Regions from separate parts of the Pseudomonas sp. F007 genome, predicted to be linked through region 1. Evidence: predicted binding sites of a transcription regulator. Region 1 holds the regulator's gene; each other region holds the start of a gene.
The links. Region 1 encodes sigma-54, which starts transcription at its own class of promoters, with help from an activator protein. Its sites were predicted from a motif close to ANTGGCATNNANNTTGCTNT; they were not measured.
Positions count from the first base shown of each region.

Region 2: a site for sigma-54 is predicted at 5,531-5,550, ahead of flgB (flagellar basal body rod protein FlgB). Genes of this name have one in related genera too.
Region 3: a site for sigma-54 is predicted at 5,679-5,698, ahead of ACZYR5_RS26835 (pilin). Genes of this name have one in related genera too.

Region 1 covers NZ_JBVATA010000006.1:459,861-469,834, reverse strand. Annotated here, with positions in the region: gene ACZYR5_RS17625 (superoxide dismutase) at 1-417, shown strand, start outside; gene ACZYR5_RS17620 (ZIP family metal transporter) at 451-1,344, shown strand; gene ACZYR5_RS17615 (HPr family phosphocarrier protein) at 1,363-1,635, opposite strand; gene rapZ (RNase adapter RapZ) at 1,651-2,508, opposite strand; gene ptsN (PTS IIA-like nitrogen regulatory protein PtsN) at 2,511-2,975, opposite strand; gene hpf (ribosome hibernation-promoting factor, HPF/YfiA family) at 2,988-3,296, opposite strand; gene ACZYR5_RS17595 (RNA polymerase factor sigma-54) at 3,405-4,898, opposite strand; gene lptB (LPS export ABC transporter ATP-binding protein) at 5,080-5,805, opposite strand; gene lptA (lipopolysaccharide transport periplasmic protein LptA) at 5,806-6,354, opposite strand; gene lptC (LPS export ABC transporter periplasmic protein LptC) at 6,341-6,913, opposite strand; gene ACZYR5_RS17575 (KdsC family phosphatase) at 6,921-7,445, opposite strand; gene ACZYR5_RS17570 (KpsF/GutQ family sugar-phosphate isomerase) at 7,445-8,419, opposite strand; gene ACZYR5_RS17565 (ATP-binding cassette domain-containing protein) at 8,697-9,506, shown strand; gene mlaE (lipid asymmetry maintenance ABC transporter permease subunit MlaE) at 9,506-9,974, shown strand, end outside.
Region 2 covers NZ_JBVATA010000007.1:5,742-15,715, reverse strand. Annotated here, with positions in the region: gene ACZYR5_RS17885 (AI-2E family transporter) at 1-444, opposite strand, end outside; gene ACZYR5_RS17880 (sulfurtransferase TusA family protein) at 474-713, opposite strand; gene ACZYR5_RS17875 (M48 family metalloprotease) at 811-2,244, shown strand; gene flgE (flagellar hook protein FlgE) at 2,515-3,861, opposite strand; gene flgD (flagellar hook assembly protein FlgD) at 3,893-4,618, opposite strand; gene flgC (flagellar basal body rod protein FlgC) at 4,634-5,077, opposite strand; gene flgB (flagellar basal body rod protein FlgB) at 5,081-5,488, opposite strand; gene cheR (protein-glutamate O-methyltransferase CheR) at 5,708-6,535, opposite strand; gene ACZYR5_RS17845 (chemotaxis protein CheV) at 6,582-7,514, opposite strand; gene flgA (flagellar basal body P-ring formation chaperone FlgA) at 7,596-8,357, shown strand; gene flgM (flagellar biosynthesis anti-sigma factor FlgM) at 8,504-8,821, shown strand; gene ACZYR5_RS17830 (flagella synthesis protein FlgN) at 8,869-9,333, shown strand; gene ACZYR5_RS17825 (flagellar brake protein) at 9,429-9,974, shown strand, end outside.
Region 3 covers NZ_JBVATA010000011.1:239,867-249,840, forward strand. Annotated here, with positions in the region: gene ACZYR5_RS26790 (benzoate/H(+) symporter BenE family transporter) at 1-183, shown strand, start outside; gene ACZYR5_RS26795 (DUF2790 domain-containing protein) at 263-502, opposite strand; gene ACZYR5_RS26800 (LysR family transcriptional regulator) at 626-1,558, shown strand; gene ACZYR5_RS26805 (energy-coupling factor ABC transporter permease) at 1,649-2,335, shown strand; gene ACZYR5_RS26810 (hypothetical protein) at 2,400-2,615, shown strand; gene yacG (DNA gyrase inhibitor YacG) at 2,612-2,812, opposite strand; gene coaE (dephospho-CoA kinase) at 2,809-3,432, opposite strand; gene ACZYR5_RS26825 (prepilin peptidase) at 3,429-4,301, opposite strand; gene ACZYR5_RS26830 (type II secretion system F family protein) at 4,304-5,521, opposite strand; gene ACZYR5_RS26835 (pilin) at 5,746-6,162, shown strand; gene ACZYR5_RS26840 (BON domain-containing protein) at 6,411-6,767, shown strand; gene ACZYR5_RS26845 (DUF748 domain-containing protein) at 6,921-9,866, opposite strand; gene ACZYR5_RS26850 (class I SAM-dependent rRNA methyltransferase) at 9,961-9,974, opposite strand, start outside.

The DNA of each region.
Region 1 (9,974 bases):
AAACTGCGCGCCGCGGTAATTAATCAGGGCGGTGGGCATACCAACCATTCGTTGTTCTGGGCCGTCATGGTACCCAATGGTGGCGGTGCGCCAAGCGGCGACCTGGGTCGGGCCATCGATGAGCAACTGGGCGGCTTCGACAGTTTCAAAGACGCCTTTACCAAGGCCGCACTGACGCGCTTCGGCAGCGGTTGGGCGTGGCTCAGCGTGACCCCGCAAAAGACCCTGGTGGTGGAGAGCAGCGGTAACCAGGACAGCCCGCTGATGCATGGCAACACGCCGATCCTCGGGCTGGATGTCTGGGAGCACGCCTATTACTTGCGCTACCAGAACCGGCGTCCTGAATACATCAACGCGTTCTACAACGTGATCCATTGGTCCGAGGTCGCCGAGCGTTATCAGGCGGCACTGGCTTGAGTCGTTACTGTCATAAAGCAATCAAGGCCTTCTATGGGTACTGAGACACTGGCGATCAACAGCGGGCGAACGTTTCGTTATGCACTGGGTTCGCTCCTGCTGTTGGCGGGAGGCACCTTGCTGGTTGCGCACGGCCTGGCGTGGCTGAACCTTGAGCCGAGGTTGATGCGCGCACTGCAGGGCGGCGCCATCTGTGCCTTGGGCACGGCCCTCGGCGCGTTGCCGGTGCTGGTGATTCGCCGAATGCCGGTAGCGCTCAGCGATACCTTGCTGGGTTTTGGTGCTGGGGTGATGCTGGCCGCCACCGCCTTTTCGCTGATCGTGCCCGGAATTGCCGCCGCCGAGAGTCTGGGGCTGACGCCGTGGGCGGCCAGCGGGCTGATTTGCTTCGGCATCATGCTCGGCGCGATCGGGCTGTTCCTGGTGGATCGCCAGGTATCAGGGGCGACCCCCGTGATGTTGGTGGGCACGCCGGAGCGTCCGGTGATCCCGCCACGCATCTGGCTGTTTGTGTTCGCCATCATTGCCCACAACATTCCCGAAGGCATGGCAGTGGGCGTTTCGGCAGGCGGCGGCATGCCGGACGCCGACAGCCTGGCCATGGGCATTGCGTTGCAGGACGTGCCGGAAGGGCTGGTGATCGCTTTGGTATTGGCCAGGGCAGGGATGTCACGGTTCAAGGCGTTTTTGATCGGCGCGGCATCCGGCCTGGTCGAGCCGGTCTTTGCCTTGCTTTGTGCCTGGTTGGTGAGCCTGGCCGAAGTGATCCTGCCGTTGGGCCTGGCTCTGGCTGCCGGAGCGATGTTGTTGGTGGTGACGCATGAGGTGATTCCCGAATCGCGCCGCAATGGTCACGAGAAACTGGCCAGCCTCGGCTTGCTGATCGGGTTCTGCCTGATGATGGTGATGGATACTGCGTTGGGTTAGCGGGGAGGAGGGCGAGCCTTACTCGCCTTCGTCGAAGTAGTTGTTGATCAGCTTGACCAACGCGTCCAACGCTTCCTGCTCTTGTTCACCTTCGGTTTTCAGGTGAATGGTCGTGCCCTTGCCGGCGGCCAGCATCATCATCGCCATGATGCTTTTACCGTCGACCATCGACTCAGGTGTGCGCCCAGCTCGGATCTGACAAGGATACTGACCCGCGACGCCGACGAATTTCGCGGAAGCACGGGCATGCAGGCCCAGTTTGTTGATGATTTCAATTTCCAGAGCAGGCATCGCGGTGTGAATCCTTTAGCTAAGGTCGCGGTGGCGAACCTGGACGTTCTTCAGGGTTTTTTGCAGGGTCTGCCCCAGGCGTTCGGTCAAGTAGACGGAGCGGTGATGTCCGCCGGTGCAGCCAATGGCGATGGTCACATAGGCCCGATTACTGGCAGCGAACCGCGGCAGCCATTTGAGCAGGTAGCGGGAGATGTCTTCAAACATTTCTTCGACATCTGGCTGAGCGGCCAGATAGTCGGCAACCGGTTGATCCAGGCCCGACTGGGCCCGCAGATCTGGAATCCAGTAGGGATTCGGCAGGCAGCGCACGTCGAACACCAGGTCGGCATCGACCGGCATGCCGCGCTTGAAGCCGAACGACTCCACCAGGAACGCTGTACCGGGCTCCGGCTGATTGAGCAGGCGCAGCTTGATGGTGTCGCGCAGCTGGTACAGGTTGAGGTTGGTGGTGTTGAGCTTGAGATCGGCGAGGTCGGCGATCGGCCCCAGCAGGGCGGTCTCATCCTCGATGGCTTCGGCTAGCGAGCGATTGGAGCTGCTCAGCGGATGGCGCCGGCGTGTCTCGGAGAAGCGCTTGAGCAGGGTTTCTTCGTCGGCGTCGAGGTACAGCACATCGCATTGGATATGCCGGTTACGCACCTCGGCGAGCAGCTCGGGGAAACGGGTCAGATGACTGGGCAGGTTGCGCGCGTCGATGGAGACCGCCACCAGTGGCTGGCTCAATTCGTTGTGAATCAGCGCGCGTTCGGCCAACTCCGGCAGCAGGCCCGCCGGCAGGTTGTCGATGCAGTAGTAACCGTTGTCTTCGAGAACGTTGAGGGCAGTACTTTTGCCGGAGCCGGAGCGTCCGCTGACAATGATCAGGCGCATCATCAGTGGCCGTTCTGCTCGTCCAGGACGACCTGGTACAAGGCTTGATTGCTGTCGGCGCTGCGCAGGCGATCGCGCACTTCCTTGCGGTCCAACATGCTGGCGATCTGGCGCAGCAGTTCCAGGTGCGCATCGGTAGCCGCCTGGGGCACCAGCAGGACAAACAGCAGGTCGACCGGGGCGCCATCGATGGCGTCGAAATCAATAGGCGCGTCAAGGTGCATCAGCGCGCTGATGGGCGAAGTGCAACCCTTGAGACGGCAGTGTGGAATGGCGATGCCGTTGCCAAAACCGGTCGAGCCGAGTTTTTCACGGGCAATCAATGCCTCGAAGACATCTTGCATCTCCAGATCCGGGACTTCCCGGGCGATCAGGTTGGCAATTTGCTCGAGGGCTTTCTTTTTACTGCCTCCCGGCACGTTCACCAGGGAACGGCCGGGGGTCAGGATGCTTTCAAGTCGGATCATGGGATGGGGGTGTTAACGACCGGTTGCGCCCTGGAGGAGGCTCTGGGTCTTTTCCTTATGCTTTTTGAGTTGACGGTCCAGCTTGTCGGTCAGCAGGTCAATGGCGGCATACATGTCGTCATGCTCGGCATTGGCAACTACTTCTCCGCCGGGGATATGCAGCGTGGCTTCGATTTTCTGCTTCAGCTTCTCGACATTCATCGTGACCTGCACGTTGGTGATCTTGTCGAAGTGCCTTTCCAGTCGGTCGAGTTTTTCGCCGATGTAAGTGCGCAGAGGTTCGGTAACTTCCAGTTGGTGTCCACTGATGTTGACTTGCATACAGCTTCTCCTTCGTTGCCAGTGCATAAGGCGGCAGGCTGTGATGCCTGCCACTGGGTGCATCCGAAACAATTTCGAACACACCCTGGAACGCGGTGGCGTGGCCCGTTACATCAAACGCTTGCGTTCGCTCGAAGGCGCGATCCCCAAGGATTCGCGGTACTTGGCGACGGTACGGCGGGCCACCTGAATGCCTTGTGCCTCCAGTAAACCAGCGATCTTGCTGTCACTCAACGGCTTTTTCTGATTTTCCGCGGCAACCAGTTTTTTGATGATCGCGCGGATCGCCGTGGACGAGCATTCGCCGCCTTCGGAGGTGCTGACATGACTTGAGAAAAAGTATTTCAGCTCATAAATACCGCGCGGGGTGTGCATGAATTTCTGCGTGGTAACCCGCGAGATGGTCGACTCGTGCATGCCCACCGCCTCGGCGATGTCGTGCAGGACCAGGGGTTTCATCGCTTCGTCGCCGTATTCGAGGAAGCCGCGCTGGTGCTCGACGATCTGCGTGGCCACCTTCATCAGGGTTTCGTTGCGGCTTTGCAGGCTCTTGATGAACCAGCGTGCTTCCTGCAACTGATTGCGCATGAAGGTGTTGTCGGCGCTGGTGTCGGCGCGGCGGACAAAGCCGGCGTATTGCGGGTTGACCCGCAGGCGTGGCACCGACTCCTGATTCAGCTCGACCAGCCAGCGCTCGTTGTCCTTGCGCACGATCACGTCCGGCACCACGTATTCGGCTTCGCTGGACTCGATCTGCGAGCCCGGGCGTGGGTTGAGGCTCTGCACCAGCTCGATGACCTGGCGCAGCTCGTCTTCCTTGAGCTTCATTCGGCGCATCAACTGGCTGTAGTCGCGGCTGCCCAGCAGGTCGATGTAGTCGGTGACCAGGCGCTTGGCTTCGGCAATCCATGGCGTCTTGGCGGGCAACTGGCGCAATTGCAGGAGCAGGCATTCGCCCAGGTTGCGGGCACCGATGCCGGCGGGCTCGAATTGCTGGATGCGGTGCAGGACGGCTTCGATTTCGTCCAGCTCGATGTCCAGTTCCGGATCGAAGGCTTCGAGAATTTCCTCGAGGGTTTCGTCCAGGTAGCCCTGGTTGTTGATGCAGTCGATCAGGGTCACGCCGATCAGGCGATCGGTATCGGACATCGGGGCGAGGTTCAGTTGCCAGAGCAGGTGGCTTTGCAGGCTCTCACCGGCCGAAGTGCGGGTGGTGAAATCCCACTCGTCGTCATCGTTGCTCGGCAGGCTGCTGGCGCTGGTCTGGTAAACGTCTTCCCAGGCGGTGTCGACCGGCAGTTCGTTGGGAATGCGCTCGTTCCAGTCGCCTTCCTCGAGGTTGTCCACCGTGGGGGCGGTTTCCTGATAGGAGGGTTCCTGGACGTCGGTGTTGGGTTTCTGCTCGATATTGTCGGCCATCGGGTCGGCGTTATCGAAATCGTCGCCTTCTTCCTGGCGTTCGAGCATTGGATTGGATTCCAAGGCCTCCTGGATTTCCTGTTGCAGGTCCAGGGTCGACAATTGGAGCAGGCGGATGGCCTGTTGCAGCTGCGGTGTCATCGTCAGCTGCTGGCCCATTCTCAAGACTAGCGATGGTTTCATGGCTGGGGCTTAACACCTTATTCGCCGGCGCACGTGCGCCATCCACTACAGGGCGCCGGAGCGCCAAACTTAAGCAAATTATATGCCCGAAACTGAAGTGTTTGCCTAGAGCGTCATGACAATAAAAAGATAGATAGTTTCATTGACATTACGCCCCGGCGGCATCCAGACGCCTCGACGCTTACAGGCGGAACTCGTGACCCAGGTACACTTCCTTGACGAGATCGTTGGCCAGGATGGTCTCGGCGTCCCCTTCGGCAATCAATTGGCCGTCATTGACGATGTAGGCAGTTTCGCAGATATCCAGGGTCTCGCGCACGTTGTGGTCGGTGATCAATACGCCGATGCCCTTGGCCTTGAGGTGATGGATGATCTGCTTGATGTCGCCGACCGAAATCGGGTCGACACCGGCGAACGGCTCGTCGAGCAGGATGAATTTCGGCGCGGTGGCCAGTGCGCGGGCGATTTCCACACGGCGCCGCTCACCACCGGAAAGGCTCATGCCGAGGTTGTCGCGAATGTGGTTGATGTGGAACTCCTGCAGCAGGCTTTCCAGCTCCTTGCGACGGCCGGCCTTGTCGAGTTCCTTGCGGGTTTCGAGAATGGCCATGATGTTGTCGGCGACCGACAGTTTGCGGAAGATCGACGCTTCTTGCGGCAGATAGCCGATACCGGCCCGGGCACGGCCGTGCATGGGCTGGTGGCTGACGTCCAGGTCATCGATCAGCACGCGACCCTGATCGGCTTGCACCAGGCCGACGATCATGTAGAAGCAGGTGGTCTTGCCGGCGCCGTTCGGGCCGAGTAGGCCGACGATCTGGCCGCTGTCGATGGACAGGCTGACGTCACGCACGACCTGGCGGCTCTTGTAGCTCTTGGCCAGGTGCTGGGCTTTCAGAGTTGCCATTTACGGGGCCTTCTGCTCGTCGGTTTTCTTTTTCGGCTGGATGACCATGTCGATCCGCGGGCGTGCTTCGGTGACCTTGCTACCCGTGGCGCGACCGGCGCTGGCGAGCTTCTTCTCGGTGTCGTAGACGATTTTCTCGCCCTGGGTGATGTTGCCGTCCTTGTCGATGACTTTGGCGCGGTCGATCAGCACGACACGGTTCTGCTGGGCGTGGTACTGGATGGTCACGCCATAGCCCTGGACCGGCTTGGTATCGCCCGCGGTTTGCACCTGTTCGAAGTAGGCCAGGTTGCCCACCGAAGTGACGACGTCGATGTCGCCATTCGGCGCGCGAGTCATGGTCACGGTATTGCCGGTCACCTTCATCGAACCTTGGGTGATGATCACGTCGCCCTTGTAGGTGGCGATGCCGTTACGGTCATCAAGCTGAGCGTCGTCCGCCTGGATGCGGATAGGTTGCTGGCTATCGGACGGCAGGGCCCAGGCGCTCACGCTTCCCAGTGCTGCGCCCAGACCGAGCAAAATAGGGAGGGTTTTAACGAGCCTCATACTGTCCTCTTACGTTCGATAGCAGGTGTATCCTGCTTTCTTTCAAATACGCTTTCATGCCGGTACCAGTCGATACGCCGCCAGCACCGTCGATTTTAACGGGTTGCTGGGTCTGCGCATATTGCTGCTCCGGGAATACGGTCATGCGGGTGCTGGTGATGAGCATCGGGCGGTTCTTTTCATCGGTGCGCGAAATGCGCACCGAGTCGATCAGTTCGACCTCGGTGCCGTCCGAATTGACCTCGCCGCGTTCGCTCTGCACGTGCCACGGAAACTCGGTGCCGCGATACATTTTGAGGTCGGGGTTGGTCAGTTGCGTCACTTCACTGGCCTTGACGTGCTCGAGCTTGTCCGACGTCATGTCGTACTGCAGCTTGCCGTCGGGCAGGAATTGCACGCTGTGAGCGTTGATCGCGTAGTAGTCGATCTCGCTTTCATTGACGGCCGCCACCGGCTTGTCGAGAAAACGCTCGGGGCTGATGTTCCAGTAACCCACCGCAGCGAACAGCGCGGCAATGGCGCCGAAAAACAGAAAATTTCGAAACTTCTTGCTCAACATAAATAACTCACAGGTACGCGGCGTTGGCGGCTTCCAGGGTGCCTTGGGCGCGCAGGATCAATTCACAAAATTCGCGTGCAGCGCCTTCGCCGCCTCGGGCCAGGGTCGTGCCATGGGCATGTTCACGTACAAAATCTGCCGCATTGGCAACGGCCATGCCCAGGCCGACGCGGCGAATCACCGGCAGGTCCGGCAGGTCGTCACCCAGATAGGCAACCTGTTCATAGCTTAGGTCCAGTTGCGCGATAAGCTCGTCGAGCACCACAAGTTTGTCCTCGCGACCTTGATACAGATGCGGTATGCCGAGGTTTTTCGCGCGTCGCTCGACCACAGGCGTCGTTCGACCGCTGATAATGGCAGTTGTTACACCATTGGCCATCAACATTTTGATGCCTTGGCCATCGAGTGTGTTGAAGGTCTTGAATTCGCTGCCATCTTCGAGGAAATACAGGCGGCCGTCGGTCAACACGCCGTCGACGTCGAAGACGGCCAGCTTGATTGGCTTGCCACGCTCGAGCAGGTCGTCGCTCATTACATCACTCCCGCACGCAGCAGGTCATGCATGTTCAAGGCGCCTACCGGGTAATCCTCATCGTCAACCACGACCAGCGCGTTGATCTTGCTGTCTTCCATGATTTTCAGGGCCTGGGCGGCGAGCATTTCGGCGCGGACCGTCTTGCCGTGAGGCGTCATGACGCTTTCGATGGTCGCCTGGCGCAAGTCCACCGAGCGATCGAGGGCGCGGCGCAAGTCGCCGTCGGTGAAGATGCCGGCCAGCTTGCCGTCGGCTTCCAGGATCACTGTCATGCCCAGGCCCTTGTGGGTCATTTCCAGCAAGGCGTCTTTGAGTGGGGTGCCACGCTGCACGTGCGGCAGGCTGTCGCCGACGTGCATGACATCTTCGACTTTCAACAGCAGGCGTCGACCCAGGGCGCCGCCCGGGTGTGAAAAGGCAAAGTCCTCGGCAGTGAAGCCACGCGCTTCCAGCAGGGCGACCGCCAGGGCGTCGCCCATCACCAGCGCGGCGGTGGTCGAGGAGGTCGGTGCCAGGTTCAGGGGGCAGGCTTCATGCTCGACGTGCACGTTGAGGTTGACGTCAGAGGCCCGCGCCAGGGGCGAATCCGGATTGCCGGTCATGCTGATCAGGGTGATGCCCATGCGTTTGATCAGCGGCAGCAGGGTGATGATTTCGTGGGTGGAGCCGGAATTCGACAGTGCCAGCAGGGTGTCGTCGCGGGTGATCATGCCCATGTCGCCATGGCTGGCTTCGGCTGGGTGGACAAAAAACGCCGTAGTGCCAGTGCTGGCCAGGGTGGCGGCGATCTTGTTGCCGATGTGCCCGGACTTGCCCATGCCGACCACGACCACGCGGCCCTTGCTGGCCAGGATCAGTTCGCAGGCGCGGACGAAATTTGCGTCGATATGGGCCAGCAAGCCTTTTACGGCGTCCAGCTCAAGGCGGATCGTGCGTTGTGCCGACTTAATCGGATCGCTGGGCTGGCTCATGTCTGAAGTCGAATAGCCTGGGAAAAGGTGACGATTATAGCGGTTATGATCAATTCCCTCACGCTAGTTCGACACGGATTTGTGCGAGTTGTGTCACGGCAAGCCTCCAATTAAGCGTTTTTAAGCTTAATTGAAGCTGAATGCTGCGGTCTTCGGCCTTGGGCGCTTTGTACCGGCAGTGATATAGTTCGTCGCCAGTTCGGCCTGCCCAGGATGTTTGTGCTCTCGCCCGAGGTCACGACGTCCGAGTGAGAGGCTTGCATCGCAAGGAGTTTAGATGAGTGCCGATAACGCCTACGCGGTCGAGCTGAAGGGAGTGTCCTTCAAGCGCGGCGCGCGTAGCATTTTCAATAATGTCGATATTCGCATCCCGCGCGGTAAGGTTACCGGCATCATGGGGCCTTCGGGGTGCGGAAAGACCACGCTGCTGCGCCTGATGGGCGCGCAACTGCGCCCGTCCAGTGGCGAGGTGTGGGTCAACGGTCAGAATTTGCCTACCTTGTCTCGCAGCGACCTGTTCGATGCGCGCAAGCACATGGGGGTGCTGTTCCAGAGCGGCGCGTTGTTTACCGATCTCGATGTGTTCGAGAACGTCGCGTTCCCGTTGCGGGTGCACACCGAGCTGCCGGACGAGATGATCCGCGACATCGTCCTGATGAAACTGCAGGCCGTGGGGTTGCGCGGTGCCACCGAACTGATGCCCGATGAGCTGTCCGGCGGCATGAAGCGTCGGGTGGCACTGGCCCGGGCGATTGCCCTGGATCCCGGGATCCTCATGTACGACGAGCCTTTCGTGGGCCAGGACCCGATCGCCATGGGCGTGTTGGTGCGCCTGATCCGCCTGCTCAACGACGCCCTGGGGATCACCAGCATCGTGGTGTCCCATGACCTCGCGGAAACCGCGAGCATTGCCGACTACCTGTATGTGGTCGGTGACGGGCAAGTGCTGGGGCAGGGCACGCCGGCCGAACTGATGGATTCCGACAACCCGCGGATTCGCCAATTCATGACTGGCGATCCGGATGGGCCGGTACCGTTTCATTTTCCAGCGACGGATTACCGCGCAGATCTACTGGGGAAGCGCTGATGCGCAAGACTTCAATTCTGGAGAGAATTCGCCGATTCGGCTTGGCCGCCATCGACAGCGTCGCGGTGCTCGGTCGCTCCTCCCTGTTCCTGTTTCATGCCTTGCTCGGGCGTGGCGGCATCGGCGGCGGCTTTGGCCTGCTGGTCAAGCAGCTGCATTCGGTAGGCGTGATGTCCCTGGTGATCATTGTGGTCTCGGGGATATTCATCGGCATGGTGCTCGCGCTGCAAGGCTTCAACATTCTCTCCAGCTATGGCTCGGAGCAGGCGGTCGGGCAGATGGTGGCACTGACCCTGTTGCGTGAACTGGGGCCGGTCGTCACCGCGCTGCTGTTCGCCGGGCGCGCCGGTTCGGCGCTGACCGCGGAAATCGGCAACATGAAATCCACCGAGCAGTTGTCCAGCCTCGAGATGATTGGTGTCGACCCCCTGAAATACATCATTGCCCCCCGGTTGTGGGCTGGCTTCA
Region 2 (9,974 bases), on a different contig from region 1:
CGCCCACTGCACGAATTTTCCGATTTCCGCACGCGCCACTTCGATCGCCCGCAGTACCTGCTCGTCGGAGACCAGGTGCGGATAGCGCTCGGGCAGCAGCAACAGCAGCGATTGCCATTTGGCGAGCATGCCCGGCAATTCGTTGAACAAGGCGATGAGCTGATGCCAGAGCAGCGGCACCACGACCACGATGAACAGCAGTAACAGCCCCATGAACAGGGCGAAGACCAGGCCCACCGCAAGACCGCCCGGCAGGCGCAGGCGTTCCAGGGTGCTCACCAGCCCCTGCATCAGGTACGCCAGGACCATCCCCGCCAGGACCGGTGCAAGCATGCCGCCCAGGGTGAGTACGGCGGTGAACGCCAGAACCAGGAGTACGGCCAGCACCACCGCTTCTTCGTCGGAGAAGTAGCGCTGAATCCAGTCGCGTAGCACTTTAAACATCAATCTTCCTTAATCGGAGGGGTCGTCAGTCAGGCTTTTTTCAGCCAGTAGCGGTAGACGCCAGCATCATCTTCTTCGCGCAGCAGGGTATGACCGGCCAGGCGGGCAAAGGTGCGAAAGTCGCGCTGTGAGCCGGCATCGGTGGCAATCACCTTGAGCACCGCGCCGCTGGCCAGGGCGTTGAGGGCCATCTTGGCCTTGAGCAGTGGCAACGGACAATTGAGCCCGCTGGCATCCAGTTCGGCATCATGGGCTACAGCGTCGGTCATTGCGTCACTCCGTTCAGGTGATTGAGCCGCCTAGAATATCTGGTCCCAGGCCAAGTGTCCGGCTACAGTAAGCTCTTTGTCGACTAAGGCTTCGTGCATGACTTTTCTGCGCCCTACCCTGCTGACGCTGGCTTGCCTGCTTGCCTCACCGGGCTTCGCCGACGACCTGCCGTCACTCGGCGACGCCAGTTCTGCCATTGTCTCCCCTCAGCAAGAGCACGACCTGGGCCGGGCCTGGCTGGCCATGCTGCGCAGCCAGGTGTCGCAACTCAATGACCCACAGCTGAAAAACTACGTCGAAACCAGTGTCTATCGCCTGGTGGAGACTAGCCAGCTCAACGACCGACGCCTTGAGTTCATCCTGATCAACAGCCCGCAACTCAACGCCTTCGCCGCACCTGGCGGGATTGTCGGGGTCAACGGCGGGCTGTTTCTCAATGCCCAGACCGAAGGCGAATATGCTTCGGTGCTGGCCCACGAATTGGCGCACTTGTCGCAACGCCACTTCGCCCGAGGCGTCGAAGCCCAGCAACGCATGCAGGTGCCGATGATGGCCGCGCTGCTCGCCGGGATCATCGTCGCCGCCGCCGGTGGCGGTGACGCCGGTATCGCCGCGATTGCCGGCAGCCAGGCCGCCGCGATCCAGGAACAGCGCCGCTTCTCCCGGCAGAACGAGCAGGAGGCTGACCGTATCGGCATTCTCAATCTGGAGAAAGCCGGCTACGACCCGCGCTCGATGCCGAGCATGTTCGAGCGCCTGTCGCGTCAGTATCGCTTCGACGCCAAGCCGCCGGAATTCCTCCTGACTCACCCGGTCACCGAATCGCGGATCGCCGACACCCGCAACCGCGCCGAACAGGCGCCGGTAGGCGGCAAGGAAGACACCCAGACCTACCAACTGATTCGCGCCCGCGTGCAGTTGTACTACGAAGAAACTTCGGGGCTGGCGGCCAAGCGCTTTCGTGCGCAGCTGGACGACAATCCGAAAAATGATGTGGCGCGGTATGGCTTGGCGATCGCCCAGATCAAGGGCAGCCAGTTCAACGATGCACGCGAGACCCTCAAGCCACTGCTGGCCAAGGCGCCCAACGAAGTCATCTACAACCTGGCACAGATCGAGCTGGACATGGACAGCAATCGCCTGGCCGATGCCCAGAGCCGGGTTGAGCGGATGATTGCGCAGTACCCCGGCAACTACCCGCTGAACCAGGCCCGCGTCGATCTTATGCTCAAGCAGAATCGCCCCGCCGACGCGGAAAAAGCCCTGGAATCCCTGCTCAAGAGCCGCCCGGACGATCCGGACGTGTGGTACCAGGTCGCCGAGACCCGCGGCCAGGCCGGCAACATCATCGGCCTGCATCAGGCCCGTGCCGAGTATTTCGCCCTGGTGGGCGACTACCGCCAGGCCATCCAGCAACTGGACTTCGCCAAACGCCGAGCAAGCGGCAACTTCCCGCTGTCGTCACGCATCGACGCCCGTCAGCGCGAGTTGATGGAGCAGGAGCGGATGATCAAGGACATGATGGGGTGAAGTGCACGTCTGCAGAATGAACCCACTGTAGGAGCCAGCCTGCTGGCGATGAAATTGACGCGGTGTGGCTGATGGCCTCATCGCGAGCAGGGCTCGCTCCTACAGGGTATTGCGGCGAACACAAGATTTGATGCCGCACAAATCCCTGTAGGAGCTGTCTTGCCAGCGAAAATCTCAGAGCGCCGCGTACATCCAGATAGCACGCGTCATCGTTGACGTCCTTCGCCAGCAAGCCGGCTCCTACACCCCCACCGCGTCAGCGCAACACAATTACGCCATCTGAATGATGGTCTGCATGATGGTGCTTTGCGTCGAGATGGTCTTGGCGTTTGCCTGGTAGTTGCTCTGGCCCTTGATCAGGTCCACCAGTTCACTGGTCAGGTTGACGTTGGAATCTTCCAGCGAGTTCGACACCACTGAACCCAGGGTACCGGTCTGGCCCACGTCGTAGGCCGCGAAGCCGGAGGTGTAGGTCTCTTTCCAACTGGTGCCGCCCACCGCCTGCAAACCTTGCTCGTTGTTGAAGCTGGCCAGGGTCACCTGGCCGATCGCCTTGGACTTGCTGTTGCTGAAGTTGGCGAACAGGGTGCCGGTGCCGTCGATGGTCAGGTTGGTGATCTGGCCGGTGGCATAGCCGTCCTGGGTCGGCAGGTTGCGGATGGTTGCCGAGTTGTACTGGGTGGTGCTGGCCAGGTTGTTGCTGATGCCGGTCGCGTTGCCCACCGCACCGTTAGCGGTCCACACGCCATCCTTGACCGTACCTGGGGTCCAGACGCCCGCGCCCATGACAATCGAATTGCCGCTGACGGTGTACGGGGTGCCAGTGGCTGGTGCGGTGATGTTCAGCAGCTTGCCGTCGGAACCGAAGTTCATGGTCATGGCGGCCTGGTTACTCGCGGTCACCGGGTTCACGCCGGCCGGTACGAAGGCCTGGCCATCTGGGTTACGACCATCCACCAGGGTGTAGGTCTGCCAGGTGTTGGCACCGGTCTTGACCACGTACTGGTCCATGTTGTGCTGGTTGCCCTGGCTGTCGTAGACCGGGGTGGTGAACATGTCGGTGTAGGTATCGATCTTGCTCGGATCGAACGGAGTGACCGCCGGGTCGATGTTCGGCTTGCCGGAGTTCAAGTTGATGCTCGAGGAAATGTTGCCGGTGGTTTTCGGCTCGAGGTTCGACTGGTCGATTTTCAGGTCGCCGATCACGTCCTTGAGGATCTTACCGTTGGCATCCACCGCATAGCCTTGCAGGCGCGCAGTACCGCTGCTGTTGGTGATGAAGCCGTCCTTGTCGACGTTGAACGTACCGGCGCGGGTGTAGGTCAGCGAGCCGCTGTCGTTGAGCACGAAGAAACCCGAGCCCTGGATGGCCATGTCCAGCACGTTGCCGGTGTTGGTCACGTCGCCCTGACGAAATTGCTGGGATACGTTGGCCAGGCTCACGCCGCTGCCGATGGTCTTGTTGCCGGTCCCCAACTTGGTCGCCGAGTAGACGTCTTCGAATTCCACACGGGAAGATTTGAAGCCGGTGGTGGCGACGTTGGCGATGTTGTTGCCGGTAACGTCGAGTTGTTTGTTGGCCGCATAGAGGCCGCTAAGGCCGATATTGAAAGACATGTTCCACTCCGTTGTGCCGCGCTAGCCGGCTCTATAGACCAATGGTTTGTACTTTGGACAGGGCGATGGAGCCCATGTTGGCGAGGTTGAGCATCATCTCCCCGCCTGTCTGGCTCAGGGTCACGCTGTTGACGGTCGCCGGCAGGTAGGTGATCAGGTCGGTCGCCTTGTCATCGATCTGCGCACTGGCCTTGAAGGTGTAGGTGCCCGGGTCGAGTTTCTCGCCTGCGGTATTGGTGCCATCCCAGACAAAGCTCGCACTGCCTTGGGCCTGGCTGCCCAGGTCGATGGTTTTCACGGTCTTGCCGTCCTTGTCGCTGACGGTCACGGTCGCACCGGCCACCGAGGTCGGGACCACCACCGAACCGGTCATGCTCTTGGTGGTATCGACGTAGGCCGAACTGGTCTGCACGATCACCGAGCGTCCAACCAGGGACGAGGCCTGCAAGGCTTGCGAGGACTTGAACGAACCGGAAATGTTGTTCACCGAAGTGTTCAACGTGGTGATGCCTTCCAGGCTGCTGAACTGCGCCAACTGCGCAACGAATGCGCTGTTGTCCTGCGGATCGAGCGGGTTCTGGTTCTTCAGTTGGGTCACCAGCAACTGCAGGAAGGCATCTTTGCCCAGCTCGTTCTTGCCGGTCGTGCTCTTGGTAGCTGCCGCCAGGCCATCACTGCTGGTATTGGTGACGGTCTTTGAGGAATTCGCAAGAATGTCCTTGAGGCTCAGGCCGCTGGTGGTATCAGTAACACTCATCGGAGTTGCCCCTTATCACTGACCGAGGGTCAGGACCTTCTGCATCATGGTTTTGGCGGTGTTCATCATTTCCGCGTTGGTCTGGAACGAACGACTGGCGGAAATCATGTCGGCCATTTCCTCGACCACGTTGACGTTGGGGTAGTAGACATAGCCCTTGGCGTCGGCAGCCGGATGGTTGGGTTCGTAGCGCGCTTCGAGGTTGCTCTGGTCTTCGACCACGCCGAGCACTTGCACACCCTGCCCCGCCGCGTCCTGATTCTGGAACAGCGAATCGCTGCCACCGGACTGGCCGCCCTGGAACATGGTGGCGAACACCGGGTGGCGCGCGCGGTAGGTCTGGTCGATGCTCGAAGACACCGTCTCGGCGTTGGCGATGTTACTGGCCACGGTGTTGAGGCGGGTGGTCTGGGCGCTCATGCCACTGCCGGCAATGTTGAAAACGCTGGACAGGGACATGGATTACTCTCCGCGCAGGGCCGAGATCAGCCCTTTGAATTTACTGTTGAGCAGCGTGAAGCTGGCCTGGAAGTTCACCGAGTTTTCCGCGTAGTTGGACTGTTCCAGCTGCGCGTCGACGGTGTTCTGGTCGATCGAAGGCTGCATCGGCGTGCGGTACAGCAACGACTCGTCGCCACTGCTCAGGCCCTGGGCTTCGATATGACGGCTGTTGGTCATGTTCAAGGCAAAGGTGCCGTTGCTGGTCTTTTCCGCCTGCGCCTTCAGCACAGACGCAAAGTCCAGGTCCCGGGCCTTGTAGTTCGGGGTGTCGGCGTTGGCAATGTTGTTGGCCAGGACTTCGGCACGCTGGGCGCGGAAGCTCAGGGCCTGCTCGTGGATACCGAGCGCTTTGTCGAAGCTGATGCTCATGGCGCAAACCTTCAGGTGACCAGATTTATCGTATCCGGGTCTTTAGCAAGCGCCGTGCCAGCTCGCCGGAGCCCGTAAACAGGGGGCCCGGCAAGTAGCGGCAAGGCGGCAATGCCAGAAAAGCGGCAAGCGCTTTCCGGCACCCGCCGCTTTTCTGCCGCTTGTGAGAGGTTGAATCAGCGGACAGAAAAAAGGGAGCCGCTGAGGGCTCCCGTCTTTTTACTTCGCCTGGTAGATGATTCCCGGGCTGCACTGGACCATCTGGTAGTGATCCGGCAAACCGTTCAGCGCCTCCGAAGCACCGAGAAACAGATAGCCGCCTGGCTTGAGCGTACTGTGGATGCGCAGCAGGATGTCCTTCTTCACTTCCGCAGAGAAGTAGATCAGCACGTTGCGGCAGAACACGATATCGAACTTGCCGAGGCTGGCGTAGCTGTCCAGCAGGTTGAACGAGCGGAACTCCACGCGACTCTTGATCGGTGCCTTGACCGCCCAGCGCCCCGGCCCTTTCGGGTCGAAGTAGCGTTGCAGGCGATCAGGCGACAGGCCGCGACCGATTGCCAGGCTGTCGTACTCACCGGACTTGCAGTTGGTCAGCATGGTCCCGGACAGGTCGGTGGCAACGATCTGCACGCCCATGCGCAACTGACCCATGTTGACCCGCTCGAACTCGTCGATCGACATCGACAACGAATAGGGCTCCTGCCCCGACGAACAGGCTGCCGACCAGATGCGCAGACGCTGCCCGGGGCTGGCCTTGATCGCCTCGGGCAGTACTTTGTTCTTCAGCACTTCAAACGGATAGGTATCGCGAAACCAGAGGGTTTCGTTGGTCGTCATCGCGTCCACCACCATCTCGCGCAAACCGCCGCGAGGCTGGGTCTGGATGCGCTGGACCAACTCGCCCAACGACTTGATGCCTTGCTGTTCCATCAGTTTGTTGAGACGGCTCGAGACCAGATACTGTTTGTTTTCACCGAGCAAAATGCCACAGGCTTTTTCCAGGAAGACCCGGAACTGTTCAAAATCCAAATTACCCGTAGACAAGGATACCGCCTCTTAAATCGTGTTGATCGCCAGGGCCAGAAGCCACTTAGCTGATATCTGCTGCTTTGATCCGGTCGACTACCCGGGATGCCAGGTCATCAGGACGGAACTTGGCCAGGAAGTCATCGGCACCGACCTTCTTGACCATCGCCTGATTGAATACACCTGACAGCGAAGTATGCAGGATGATGTGCAGCTTTTGCATGCGTGGGTCGCTGCGGATCTCCGCCGTCAGGGTATAGCCGTCCATTTCCGGCATCTCGATGTCAGAAATCATCATCAGGAACTCTTCCTCCGGCCTCTTGCCTTCGTCGACTAGCTTGCGCAGGTAGTCCAGCGCCTGCCGACCGTCGTTCAGCGCCACCACCTCGACCCCGACTGTCTGCAGGCAACGCGAGACCTGCTTGCGCGCCACCGAGGAGTCATCCACCGTCAGCACCCGCAGCGACAAGGCCTTGTGCTGGGTCTCGACGTCCACCACGCCGACCGAAATGGCCTCAGGGGTAGGAGCGACTTCCGCCAGGACCTTCTCGACGTCGATGATTTCCACCAACTGGTTGTCGACCCGCGTCACCGCCGTCAGGTAGTGATCGCGCCCGGTGCCCTTGGGCGGCGGATGGATCTCTTCCCAGTTCATGTTGACGATCCGCTCCACCGAGCGCACCAGGAAACCCTGGGTCTTGGTGTTGTACTCCGTGATGATCACGAAGGGATTGCTTTGATCCTGCAACCCGCCCGAGCCCGTGGCCATGGCCAGGTCGAGAATCGGAATGGTTGCCCCGCGAATACTTGCCACACCGCACACGACAGGATTGGATTTGGGCATCAAGGTCAGTTTCGGGCATTGCAGCACTTCCCGAACCTTGAACACATTGATGCCATAGAGCTGCTGACCGTCGAGACGGAACAACAACAGCTCCAGGCGATTCTGCCCTACCAGTTGCGTGCGCTGGTTTACCGAATCCATTACACCAGCCATGCCCAGCCCCCTACACCAACGCTAAGTGTGTTGCGACGCACATTCATCACTAAACGGCACGGCGCTTGCTTTTTAACCGCTATGAACCTGCACACGACATTTTTTCGACACCTGACCCGCGCCCCTCGCCGTTTACTCGGCGCGGCAGCGGTGGCCGGTCTTTTTGCTACTGGCAGCCCTGCCGTTGCTGATCCGGTTACCTTGCCTGATCTCCTTATCGGCGTCACTCAGGGCTTTCTTGAATTCACCGTCGAAGACTATCTGGCCACCAGCCAGACCCAGGGCCGCTACGAAATCGAAGTCAAACAGCTCGATCCGCGCCTGCGCCTGCCGCAGTGCGACAAGGAATTGACAGCCACGCTGGAGAGCCCGGCCAAGCCGATTGGCCGCGTCACGGTGAAGGTTCGCTGTGATGGGGTCTCGCCCTGGACCGTGTTCGTACCCGCTCAAGTGCGGCTGTTTCGCGAGGTCGTGACCAGCACCCGGCCGCTCAAGCGCGCGGGGATTATCGAGCCTGGGGACGTGATGCTGCGCGAGCGCGATATCAGCCTGATCAACCAGGGCTACCTGACAGACGTGGAGCAGGCGATCGGACAAAAACTTGTCCGACCAATGGTCAACGATCAGGTGATTACCCTGGTTCATCTGGAGCAGGCCGAAGTGGTGCGCAAGGGTGATCAGGTGGTGATTACGGCCCGCAGCGGCACCCTCAGCGTGCGGATGCCGGGGGAGGCCCTGGCCAATGGCGGCATGAGTGAACAGATCCGGGTGAAGAATCTGAATTCACAACGGGTGATCAAGGCCCAGGTCACGGCCCCCGGCCAGGTGGAAGTCGCCATGTAGATCACTGGCGCGTTATCGACCCATTCCCTAAACTGAGCCTCACGCAGGGCAACAGGCGACGCTGCCCCCCTTAAATGTCCCTAAAGTTTTCTCGCATTGGGCCGAAAACATGGCAAGCGTCCAAATTCCCAGAGGTTTTCAGCATCATGGTCATCGATTTCAGCCGTTTGAACAGCTCCCCCACGCTCACCGGAAGCACGCGCACCAGTGCCAGTAAAGACACTGCTGAAGCCGCGCCGCTGCAGTCCCAGGCCGAAACGGCCAGTGCCAGCAAAAGCGGGGAATCGGTACACCTCAGCAACGAGGCCCAGCAGTTGCAGAAGATTTCCGACACGCTGCGCGATCAGCCCGCTGTCGACAAGGCCCGCGTGGCCGAGTTGAAAGCCGCAATTGCCGATGGCAGCTATAAAGTCGACAGCAACCGCGTAGCCAGCAAACTGCTCAACTTCGAAGCCCAGCGCTAGCCACCGGCCTGCGCAGGCTTTTGGACGCTTAAAAACCAAGGCCAGCCATGCACGATACCAATCTACTGCAACTGATCACCGACGACCTTGCGCCAGCTCAACAATTGCTCGATCTACTGGGGCAAGAGTCCCTGGCATTGCACGGTCGCGACATGCAATTGCTCGAACATATCCTGGCGAGCAAACAGGGCCTGATCGTTTTACTGGAACAACACGGCCGCCGGCGCAGCGAAATTTTGGCCAGCCTAGGCTTGCCGACCGATCGCAGTGGCCTGGAACAGCTTGCCACGCACTCCAGCATCGGCGAACAACTGCTGTCCCAGAGCGATGTACTCAATCAATTGCTCAGTGATTGCCGCGACGCCAATGAGCGCAATGGCCGCTCGATCCAGGTCCAGCAGGCGAGCACCGCCAACCAGTTGCGCATCCTCAATGGCGGGGAGTCGCCGCCCCTGTACGACGCTCGCGGATCGACCGCCACGCTGGTCAAGCGCTCGCTCAGCCAGGTTTGACTTCATCATCAAGCGTGCTCTATCAAGGCGCGATACATGCTGGCAGAATGCTAGCCCCTGCGTGTGACCGTATTCTGTCCGGAGAGTGATAAACCGTGTCCAATGCCTTAAACGCGGAAGATGCTCCGCAGCCACCGAAGGTGCTCACCACCCCTTTGGAAATCGCCGGCAACCTGCGAATGCTGCTAGAGAGCCATGATCCTCTGATCATCACGTTCCACGAGCGCACCCAGCGTTTCCAGAGCTACGTGGTCGATGTCGACCGTGAGAACAATTCGATCGCACTCGATGAAATGATCCCGCGCGACGGCGAACGCTTTCTGCTCGCAGGCGAGCCCTTCCGGATCGAAGGTTTCCACGAAGGCGTACGTATCGCCTGGGAAAGCAACGGCCCGCTGACCATCGACGAATCCAACGGCACGCGCTGCTATCGCGGCACCCTGCCGGACGAAGTGGTCTATCACCAGCGCCGCAACGCCTTTCGCGCGGCCTTGAAACTGGCGCAACTGGTGAGCATCGAACTGGCCGGCGAAAAGCTCAAGGTGCCCCTGGCTGGCAAGCTGCTGGACATCTCGGCCACCGGCTGCAAGCTGCGCTTTGACGGCGACATCACCCATGGACTGCAACTGGGCCAGGTCTAC
Region 3 (9,974 bases), on a different contig from region 1:
GTGCCGAATGACCGCGAGGCGGCGCTGGTGACCTTTCTCGCCACGGCCTCGGGCATGTCGTTGTTCGGCTTGTCCGCGGCATTCTGGGGGCTGATTTTCGGCATGCTCACGCACTTTTTGCTGGGGGTGCGGCGCACGGGGCCTGATGTTCAATCCAGCACCGAGAAAAAGCCCGCCGGCTAAGCGCAACGTGTCTGCCCAGAACCCTGCGTTACATCGAAGGTAATAACCTTGATACGGCCTCGGCTGCACCTCGACCCTCTCATGCGCCGCTGCAGGTGCCCATGACCTGATAAGTTACCCGGTGGGTCTGCCCTTGAGGGTCCACGTAAACCATGGTGGAGGGTACTACGCCGCAGGCATTGGAGGTGTCGCTGATGGAGATCACCCGGGCTATGTCCAGCGGCTGTGCCGGATCATAAGGCGTGGCGGCGGGTTCATTACCGGCGGCCAGGGCCGAAGTGGCGACCACCGTGAGGAACAGGCTGAGCAAGGCTTTCATCGTGATGTGCTCCTGAATTGAATTCGATGGAGTCATTTTCGATCGTCGCCAGCAGCCGATAAAGAGGCGAAAGCCTGATGCAGTCTTACAGGAAACGTAACAGTCTCAACCCTGGGAGGGGCCGTGGATTTACTCAACAGCATGCGGGTGTTCGTCCGCGTGGTGGATTGCGCCAGTTTCACTGCCGCCGCCGATGCGCTCGACTTATCCACAGCTCAAGTCTCGCGCCTGGTCGCGGATCTGGAGCAACACCTGCAGGCGCGGCTGTTACAGCGTACTACCCGCCGGCTCAGTCTGACCGAGGCCGGTGAGCGCTTCCTGCAGCGCAGCCGGCAAATACTCGAGGATATGCAAGAAGCGACAGAGGAGGCTCGCGGCGCCCATCAAAAGCCCAGCGGACGGCTGCGGGTGCACAGCATGAATGGCCTTGGTGTGCTGATCACGCCGCTGATCGCCCGCTACGGCGAGCTGTACCCGGACGTGGTGTTCGAGCTGACGCTGTCGCAACGCAACCCCGATCCGCTGGAGGAGGGGCACGATGTGGTGATTTCCATCGCCCATGAGCTGGAGGATTCGCAACGGGTTGCCCAGACCCTCGGGCAGATCTACAGCGTGCCCTGCGCGGCCCCGGCGTACCTGCAGCGCCACGGCGTACCGCAGCACCCGCTGGCGCTGGACGAGCATCGCTGCCTGCGCATGGTCGATCCGTTGTACAGCGATCAATGGCAGCTGCATGACGGGCACGACGAATACACCATCAGCCCGACCAAGACCTTTCAGTGCAACGTCGCCGAGTCGATGGTCAAGGCCTCCGAGGCGGGCATGGGCATCAGCCTGCTGCCGTTCTACACCGCAACCCGGCCCCTGAGTGATGGCACTCTGGTACGCCTGCTGCCGAACTGGCGGGCGCGCGAACGCCATGTCTACGCTCTGTATCCGTCGCGGCACTTCCTCGATGCCAAGGTGCGCACCTGGGTGGACTTCCTCAAGGTCGAATTGCCGGGATTGTTCGCCGAGCATGAGGCGGTCATGACTGATTCCAGGCATTGGGCCTGAGGTCGACGAGGCGGGTGTAGACTCAAGGCCTCTGACGTTCGGCAAGGAGTCCGATGTGAAAGCCTGCTCTGCAGTTCGGTTGGCTGAAGAATGATCACTGCCCAGTTGCTGTCGCCGGAAACGTTGGTAGTTGGTTGGCTGATCTACGTCCCGGTGCTGATCTGGGCCGCCGCGCGAGCGCCCTGGGTCGAGTTGTTCAGCGACAGCCGGCGCCAGCACCTGCTGTTCGGCACGGTGTTCGCCCTGTTCATGCTGTGGTTGGTGCGCCGCGATTTCGACACCGGGGTGTCCTACCACTTTATCGGCATGACCGCCGTGACCTTGCTGCTGGACTGGCCGCTGGCGCTGGTCGGTGGACTGGTGGCGCAAATTGGCCTGGTGTTGCTGGGCCGTCAGGACCTGGCGGCCATGGGCGTCAATGGCGCCTTGCTGATTGCCTTGCCGGTGCTGGTCACGGAAAGCTGCGCGATCCTGGTCGAGCGCGCTCAGCCGCGTAATCCCTTCGTCTACATCTTCTGTTCGGGGTTCTTTGCTGCAGCTCTGTCGGCTTTGTTGTGCCTGTTGTTGGGATTGGGGGTGCTGTGGTTCGACGAGCGTTTCGCCCTGCCGGAATGGCTGGAGGATTTTGTCGGCTACCTGTGGCTGATCATCTTCCCCGAAGCCTTTATCAACGGCATGGTCATCAGCGCGCTGGTGGTGTTCTGCCCTGAATGGCTGGAAACCTTCAACCGCACGCGGTACCTGTCGGCACCGTGGAAGGACGATGACAAGCGTTGATCCTGATCAAGGGCCGCCCAGGCAGCCAAACCTATGCTGCGAAAAAACCGTGGGGAGCATCGGCATGGGCGTGTATCAGTGGGCGCGACAAGAGGTGAGCGACAGCCTGGCGGCGGCTGAGGCTGCCGGTTTCGAACCGGGGTTGAGTCTGCGCGCCCTGCTCAGTGCGGTGGTGCAACAGAGCAGGGCGTTGCGCAGTGTCGAGGACCTGGCCGACGAGTTGCAATTTCTCGCCGAGAACCTCGATGACGGCGAGGATTATCCGTTCATGCGGCCTTAGTGGCGAGGTTCGAGGTCGTCGCTGAACAGGTCGTCCTCGGCATCCGGGCTGACCGGGATCTTGTGTTCCTCGGCGGCCCAGGCCCCGAGATCGATCAGTTTGCAGCGGTCCGAGCAGAAGGGCCGGTTGATGTTGCTGGCTGTCCACTCGACAGGGGCGCCACAGGTTGGGCATTCGACGGTCAGGGGTTGGCTCATGACTGGCCTCCACGCAAAGTTAGGTAAAAGTGATGCAGGCGCTCGACTTCGCCGTGCAGCCAGGCGAGGTCGCGGTCGTTGACCAGCACATCGTCGGCATGGCGAAGGCGATCTTCGCGGCTGGCCTGGACCTTGAGGATCGCCTGGACCTGCTGCTCGCTGGTCTGATCGCGCTGCAAGGTGCGTTGGATCTGTAAATCCTGCGGCGCATCGATTACCAGCACCCGTTGCGTCATGGCGTACTGCCCGGACTCGATCAGCAGGGGTGAAACGAGGATCGCATAGGGCGATTGCGCGCGCGCCAGGTGCGCGGCGATTTCCCCGGCAATCAGCGGATGCAGGAGTTTTTCCAGCCAGCGGCGTTCGTCGGGGATATCGAAGATCAACTGCCGCAGCGCTGCCCGATCGAGCGCTCCATCGGCCTGCAGCACACTGTCACCGAAGTGTTCGGCAATCTGCGCCAGGGCCGGGCGTCCAGGCTCGACCACCCAGCGGGCGGCGTGATCGGCATCGACGGTATGGATGCCCAGGTCGATGAAGTGCTGCGCCGCCGCGCTTTTGCCGCTGCCGATGCCGCCGGTGAGGCCAAGAATCCAGGGTTTTTCCACAGGGGTATTCATTTCAAGCCGACAAAGTGCCAATAGAAGTCGGTTATTTGACCACCCCAGAGCAGCGCAATCCAGCCGGCAATTGCCAGATAGGGGCCAAACGGGATCGGGCTAGCCGCACTCACCCTGTTCAGGCGCAGCCAGAGCAACCCGAGCACCGCCCCCACCAGCGACGCCAGCAGGATGGTCAGCGGCAGCACTTGCCAGCCTCCCCACGCCCCCAGCAGCGCCAGCAGCTTGAAGTCGCCGTGGCCAATGCCTTCCTTGCCGGTGAGCAGCTTGAACAGCCAATACACCGTCCAAAGGCTCAGGTAGCCTCCAACTGCACCCCATAGCGCGTCCGTTAGCGGTACGAACAGTTCGCCGGCGTTGACTATCAGCCCCAGCCACAGCAACGGCAGTACCAGCACGTCCGGCAGCAACTGGTGATCGGCATCGATCAGGCTCAGCGCCAACAAGCCCCAACTGATCAGCAACATGGCGCCAGCCTGCCAGCCGAAGCCGAAGTGCCAGGCGACGAATCCCGACACCAGGCAGCAGGCCAGTTCGACCAGCGGGTAGCGGGCGCTGATCGGCGCCTGGCAATGGGCGCAGCGCCCGCGCAGCCACAGATAACTGAGCAGCGGAATGTTGTCCCGCGCACGCAGCGGGTGGGCGCAGTGTGGGCAATGGGAGTGAGGCAGCATCAGGTTATAGGTCGACTGCGCCACTTCTTCGGCGAGCCCAAGGACGTCGCGCGCCTGCTGGCGCCAATCGCGTTCGAGCATTTTCGGCAGGCGCCAGACCAGCACGTTGAGAAAACTGCCGATCACCAGTCCGAGAATCAGGGCAACGATGACGAAGGCGGTCGGGTAAAAGGTCAGGAATTCACTCAAGGGCATGTTCAGATCGCAGAGCCAAGTTGGAAAATGGGCAGGTACATGGCAATCACCAGGCCACCGACTATCACACCGAGCACCACCATGATCAGCGGCTCCATCAGGCTGGTGAGTTGATCGACCAGGGTGTCGACTTGCGTTTCATAGTAGCTCGCGACGTTGTCGAGCATGGCGTCCAATGCGCCGGATTCTTCGCCGATGGCAGTCATTTGAATGGCCATGTGCGGGAAAACCCCGCTGGCTTGCATTGCACCATGCAAATGCATACCCGTGGCGACGTCCTCACGGATGCGCAGCACGGCGCATTTGTAGCGCCCATTGCCGGTGGCCCCGGCGACGGCGGTCAATGCCTGCAGCAGGGGCACGCCGGCGGCAAAGGTGATCGACAGGGTGCGCGCATAACGGGTGACTGCCGATTTGCGCAGCAGACTGCCCAGCACCGGCAGCCTCAAGGACTGCCTTTGCAGCCAGTCGCGTAGCCTGGGTGAACGTCCGTGGGCAAAGCGCGCGGCCACTACGCTGGCGCCCAGTCCACCGAGCAGCAGCCCGTACCAGCGCTGCAGGAATTCGGAAAGGCCGATCACTAGCAGCGTGAAACCTGGCAGCTCTGAACCGAACCCGGCAAACATTGATTCGAATTGCGGCACCACCTGCACCAGCAAGATGCCGGTCACCAGAGCCGCCACCAGCACCACCGCTACCGGGTACGTCATGGCTTTGCTGATTCTCGTCCGCAGGTGCTGCTGCCGCTCCCGGTAGCTGGCGATGCGCTCCAACAGGCTGTCCAGCGCGCCGGCCTGTTCCCCGGCGTCGATCAGGTTGCAGTACAACTCGTCGAAGTAGCGAGGCTGCTGGCGTAGTGCCGTGGACAAACTGCTGCCCCCGCCGACCTCCTGCTTCAAGCCATCCACCAGGCTGCGCATGCCGGGATGGTCGAAGCCCTCGCCGATGATGCTGAACGACTGCAACAAAGGCACGCCGGCCTTGATCAAGGTCGCCAACTGTCGGGTGAAGAGCGTGATGTCGTGGGGGGTGATGCGTGAGCGGACGCTGAACAAGGGCGTGGATTTCTTTCGTATCTTGCGTGGGGTGATGCCCTGCTGGCGCAACCGGGTCTTGATCAGGGCCGGGGACTGACCGCGCAACTCACCGCTGAGCGCTTTACCGGTTCTGTCGATACCTTCCCATGTGTAGACACAAGTACTGCTCGTCGCGCTCGCCATGGATCAATCCTTGATTGGCCAAATGTGCGCAAGCCTAGCCAAGGGATAAGGGGAGTGGGCGGCTTTGCGGTGACAAAAAATGTCAGTTAGTGCGGTTTATCAGGCTCCCGACTCAGCAGGCAGCGGCTTGTAGCGCCCGCCTGCAAGGGGGCAGCGCCTTGGCATGGGCTGTGCTTTGAGCGCTGGGGAGCATTTGCTTTCATCTCATGCAAGGAGCAGAAGTCATGAAGCTTTCGAAGGGATTTACCTTGATCGAGTTGCTGATAGTGGTGGCAATCATCGGGATTCTGGCAACTGTCGCATTGCCGCTGTACTCCCAATATCAGGCGCGAGCCAAGGTCACGGCGGGGCTGACGGAGATCGCCGCGCTGAAAGTGCCGTTCGAGGATGTCATCAATCAAGGTGACGACCCGACCCTGGCGCGCCTCGGTGCGCCACCGACCACCAGCCATTGCACGCTGACGGCGACGGGTACCGCAGCGGCAGGCGCCGGCACTATTGGCTGCACGCTACTGAATGCGCCCGGTCCGGTCCTGAACAAAACCATCACCCTGTCGCGCACTGGAAGTGGTGGCTGGAGCTGTGCAACCTCCGTCGCCGCGGACCTCTCACCCAAAGGCTGTACCGCGAGCGAAAGCTGAATCTCGGTCTTGGCAGAAACTTGCAGCATTTCATGGCTTTAGGCCTGCGCTGAAACCTGCAACTTGCATGTCAAGTTTAGCCGGGTCATGCAAAATGCATGATCCGGCGTTTTGCCTGAATTCTTAAGCTATTGATTTTAAAGGAATTATTAATAAGTTCGAAGTTGGCACAGCCTTCGCAATATTACGGGTAACCCTGCTGAGATGGCACACAGCAGTTTTTCTGAAAAAAAACAGGAGTTACCCGTATGAAGAAGCTCGCTATCGCTGCTGCAACTGCTACCGCTCTGACCCTGACCATGGCTAACGCAGCCTTTGCACAGAGCCCGCAAACCACTCAGTCGCCTATGGTGTTGGCTGCCGGTGAAATGACCGAAGCCAAGGAAGCGACTTCCGATACCTGGATCACCACCAAGGTCAAAGCTGACCTGGTGACTGAGAAAGGCATCCCAGGCACCGATATCAAGGTAGAAACCAACAAAGGTGTGGTATCGCTGTCCTCGACCACCGCTGTGACTGATTCGCAGAAAGCCACCGCCGTACGGATCGCGAAAAACATCAAGGGCGTCACCGCCGTTTCGGCTGACGGCCTGAAAGCCGAGTAATCGCCAAGGCTTCTCGCCTGGACTGGGAGAAGGCGCGGCAGGTGAGCCGAGTTATCCACCTGCCGCAGTTCCAGTATTCATGCGATTGGCCACAGGGATGTGGCTCCACGGGCCCCTGTCGGGGCCCGTTTTATTTGGCGATGAGAAACTCGATTACTCAGCGTCCAGATGCATCGGCGTGATCACCTTGCCATCGCTCTCGGCCTGGCCGAGGTTGGCGTCGATGAAGTACACCCGGTCATCAGCGAGTTGGCCCTTGTCCACCAGATAATCCTTGATGCTGCTGGCGCGGTCCTGGCCCAGTTGGCGCAGGAGGACTTCACTGGAGGCCCAGAACTTGATCACCCCTTCACGCATCTTCGCCGTCCGTTCTTCCTTGCCCAGATCGGTCCATTCAGCCGGTGGCTGAGCTTTCAGGCGGGTGCGGTAGATACCTTCAAGCAGCGGGGTTTTCTCGCTTTCAGGCACTTGCAGCAATGACGCCTGGGCCGGCACCTTGTCGCCGCGGCGCTGGAGGATCTTGTAGTAGTTGTACTGGTATTCCCGCTCCAGACGCTGCTCGGCAATCAGCGGGCCGTCGCTGCTTTGCGCGGCGGTGCCTTCGATTTCCAGGCGCAGGGCCGGACGTTCCTTGAGGGCGTTGGCGAGTTTGACCAGTGCCCCTTCGGCGTCCTTGCTCAGGTCACTGGAGCCAGGCGCGAAAGCCACTGTGCCGAGGTCTTCCGAGCCACCGCCGGCGATCAGCCCACCAATCAATTTGAACGGCGCAGCCGCCGCCTTGACGATCAGGTTGCGCAGGGTTTGCCAGACGATCGGCATCACACTGAATTGCGGGTTGTTGAGGTCGCCGGTCACCGGCAATTCAATGGAGATCTTGCCATCGACGTCCTTGAGCAAGGCCACCGCCAGCTTCAGCGGCAGGCTGACCGCGTCCGGGCTGTCGACTTTCTCGCCCAGCTCCAGTTGCTCCACCACCACTTTGTTTTCCGCCTTGAGCTGGCCCTTGGTGATCAGGTAATGCAGGTCGAGGTTGAGCCGGCCCTTGCGGATCCGGTAACCGGCGAACTTGCCGGAGTAAGGCGTGAGGGTGGTCAGTTCGACCCGTTTGAAACTGGTGGCGATGTCCAGCGCCGCCATCGGATCGAATGGATTGACGCTGCCCTTGATGGTCACCGGAGCGTAGCGGTCGACCTTGCCCTTGACGTCGACGCTGGCCGGTTTCTGCTGGCGGCTATCGATGGTGCCGATCTGGCCGTTGAGTTGCTGGATGGCGGTGGCGAAGTTCGGCGTCAGGCTGAAGTCGGCGAAGTTCGCCGAGCCGTCGTTGATGGCAATCGCGCCAATGTGAATGCCCAGCGGTTTGTCCTGGCCGGCCGCCGGCTTTGCCCCCGCGGTGGACTTGCTGGTGCTGTCGGCCGGTTGCGGGATCAGCAGGTCATCGACGTTGGTGGTGCGATCATCGTTGATCATGAAGCGCACGTAGGGTTGCTGCAGGTTGATCCGGTCGATCGACAGGCTGTCGCCATGCTGATAATTCAGCCCTTCGACCATGACCTTTTGCCATTTGAGAAAGTCGCGGGATTTCAGGGTGTCGAGGGTGTGCAATTGATCGACCTGGGCCTTGCCGGTGACGCTGAATGCCAGCGGCTCGGTGCTTTTCAGGTTGACGGCCAGGTCGCTGCCGAGCATGCCGGAGCGCAGCTCCAGGAGAATGAAAGGACTGATGTAGGACTGGGCCACCCGCAGGTCGATATCGCGGGTTTGCACATTGAGTTTGGCGCTGACCGGCGCCAGGTTGACCTCGCCTTCAGCGAGGATCTTGCCTTGCTTGCCCAGCCCGCTTTCGAGCTTGAGGCTGAAAGGCGAGCCGTTGAGGCTGTCGAAGTTTTTCAGGTCCAGGTTCAGCGGGCCGAGTTCCAGGGTCACGGCCGGTTTCACCTGGCGGTCAGCCAGGTGCACCTGGTAATTGCGCAGTTCGACGTCCTTGAGCAGCACCTGCCAGGGCTTGCTGGGGGCGGCGGGCGCAGGTGAGTCGGCAGCCGCCGGTGCGGTGGTTGCCTCCTTTTTGGCGGCTGGCTTGGCCGGCTGGCTGGCGAACAATTTCTGCCAGTCGAGTTGGCCATCGGCTTCGCGGGCGGCCCAGGTTTCGAGTTTCTGGCTGCGGATCTTGCCGACGATCACTTGCTGCCTGGCCAGGTCGACCGTGGTCTCGCTGATGTCCAGACGTTCCAGGCGAGCCAGCGGCCGTCCGTCCGGGGCCTTGATGGCGAAAGGCGCGATGCTCACCGAGGTGTTGTTCAGCAGCAGTTCGGTTTCCTTGCTCAGGTTCAGCGTGTAGTCGGTGCTGAGGCTGACGGTGCCGTCTTCAAGCACCAATGGCACCGCGTCGCGGACGTAGGGCCAGAAGGCTTTCATCTTGCCATCGGTGACTTTAAGGGTGCCCTCGGAGGTGATGGGCACCAGGCTGACCTTGCCGCTCCAGTCGATCTGACCGCCGTTGGGGCCGATCGCCACCAGGTTCATTTCGGCGTTGTCGTCAGGCAGCGTGCTGAGATTTTTCAGCTCGAAAGTGAGGTCGTCGTAAAGAAACTCGATCGGCTCGCTGGGACGCAGGTCCTCAAAGTGCAGGTTGCCACCCGCCAGGTTGATGCGATCGATGCGCAGCGGGAACGGTTTTGCCTGTGGGTCGACGGGAGTAGGTTCGCTGGCGGGCAGCTTGAACAGTTGGGTCAGGTTGAGGCTGCCATCCTTGCTGAACAGGATCTCGGTTTTCGGTTTGTCCAGCTGCACGTCGGCCAGGTGCAGGGCGTGAGTCCACAGACTGTCAATCTGCAGGTCGGCGTATAACCGTTCAAAAGCCACCTGCTCCTTGCCCGGTTCGCCGATATTCAGGCCCCACACCGTGAGTTCAAGGCTGAAGGGATTGAGCTCGATGCGCTGGATGCTCGCTGGCACCGCTGCGTAATGGGCCAATTGTTGATTGGCGATCCGCAGGGCGATCCCCGGCAAGATCAGAAACCCCAGCAAGCTGTAGAGGGCGACAGCAGTCAACAAGGCGCCGACGGCGCGAATCAATCCTTTGGGCATGTGCGGCTTCATCTATCTGAATCGGAAGTGCCTTGGAGTATGGCACGCGATTCTGGTTCCGAAGCAATGACCTCGATCAGGATTGTTCAGATTCTTCCTACACGCTTCAGAGCTGCAAAA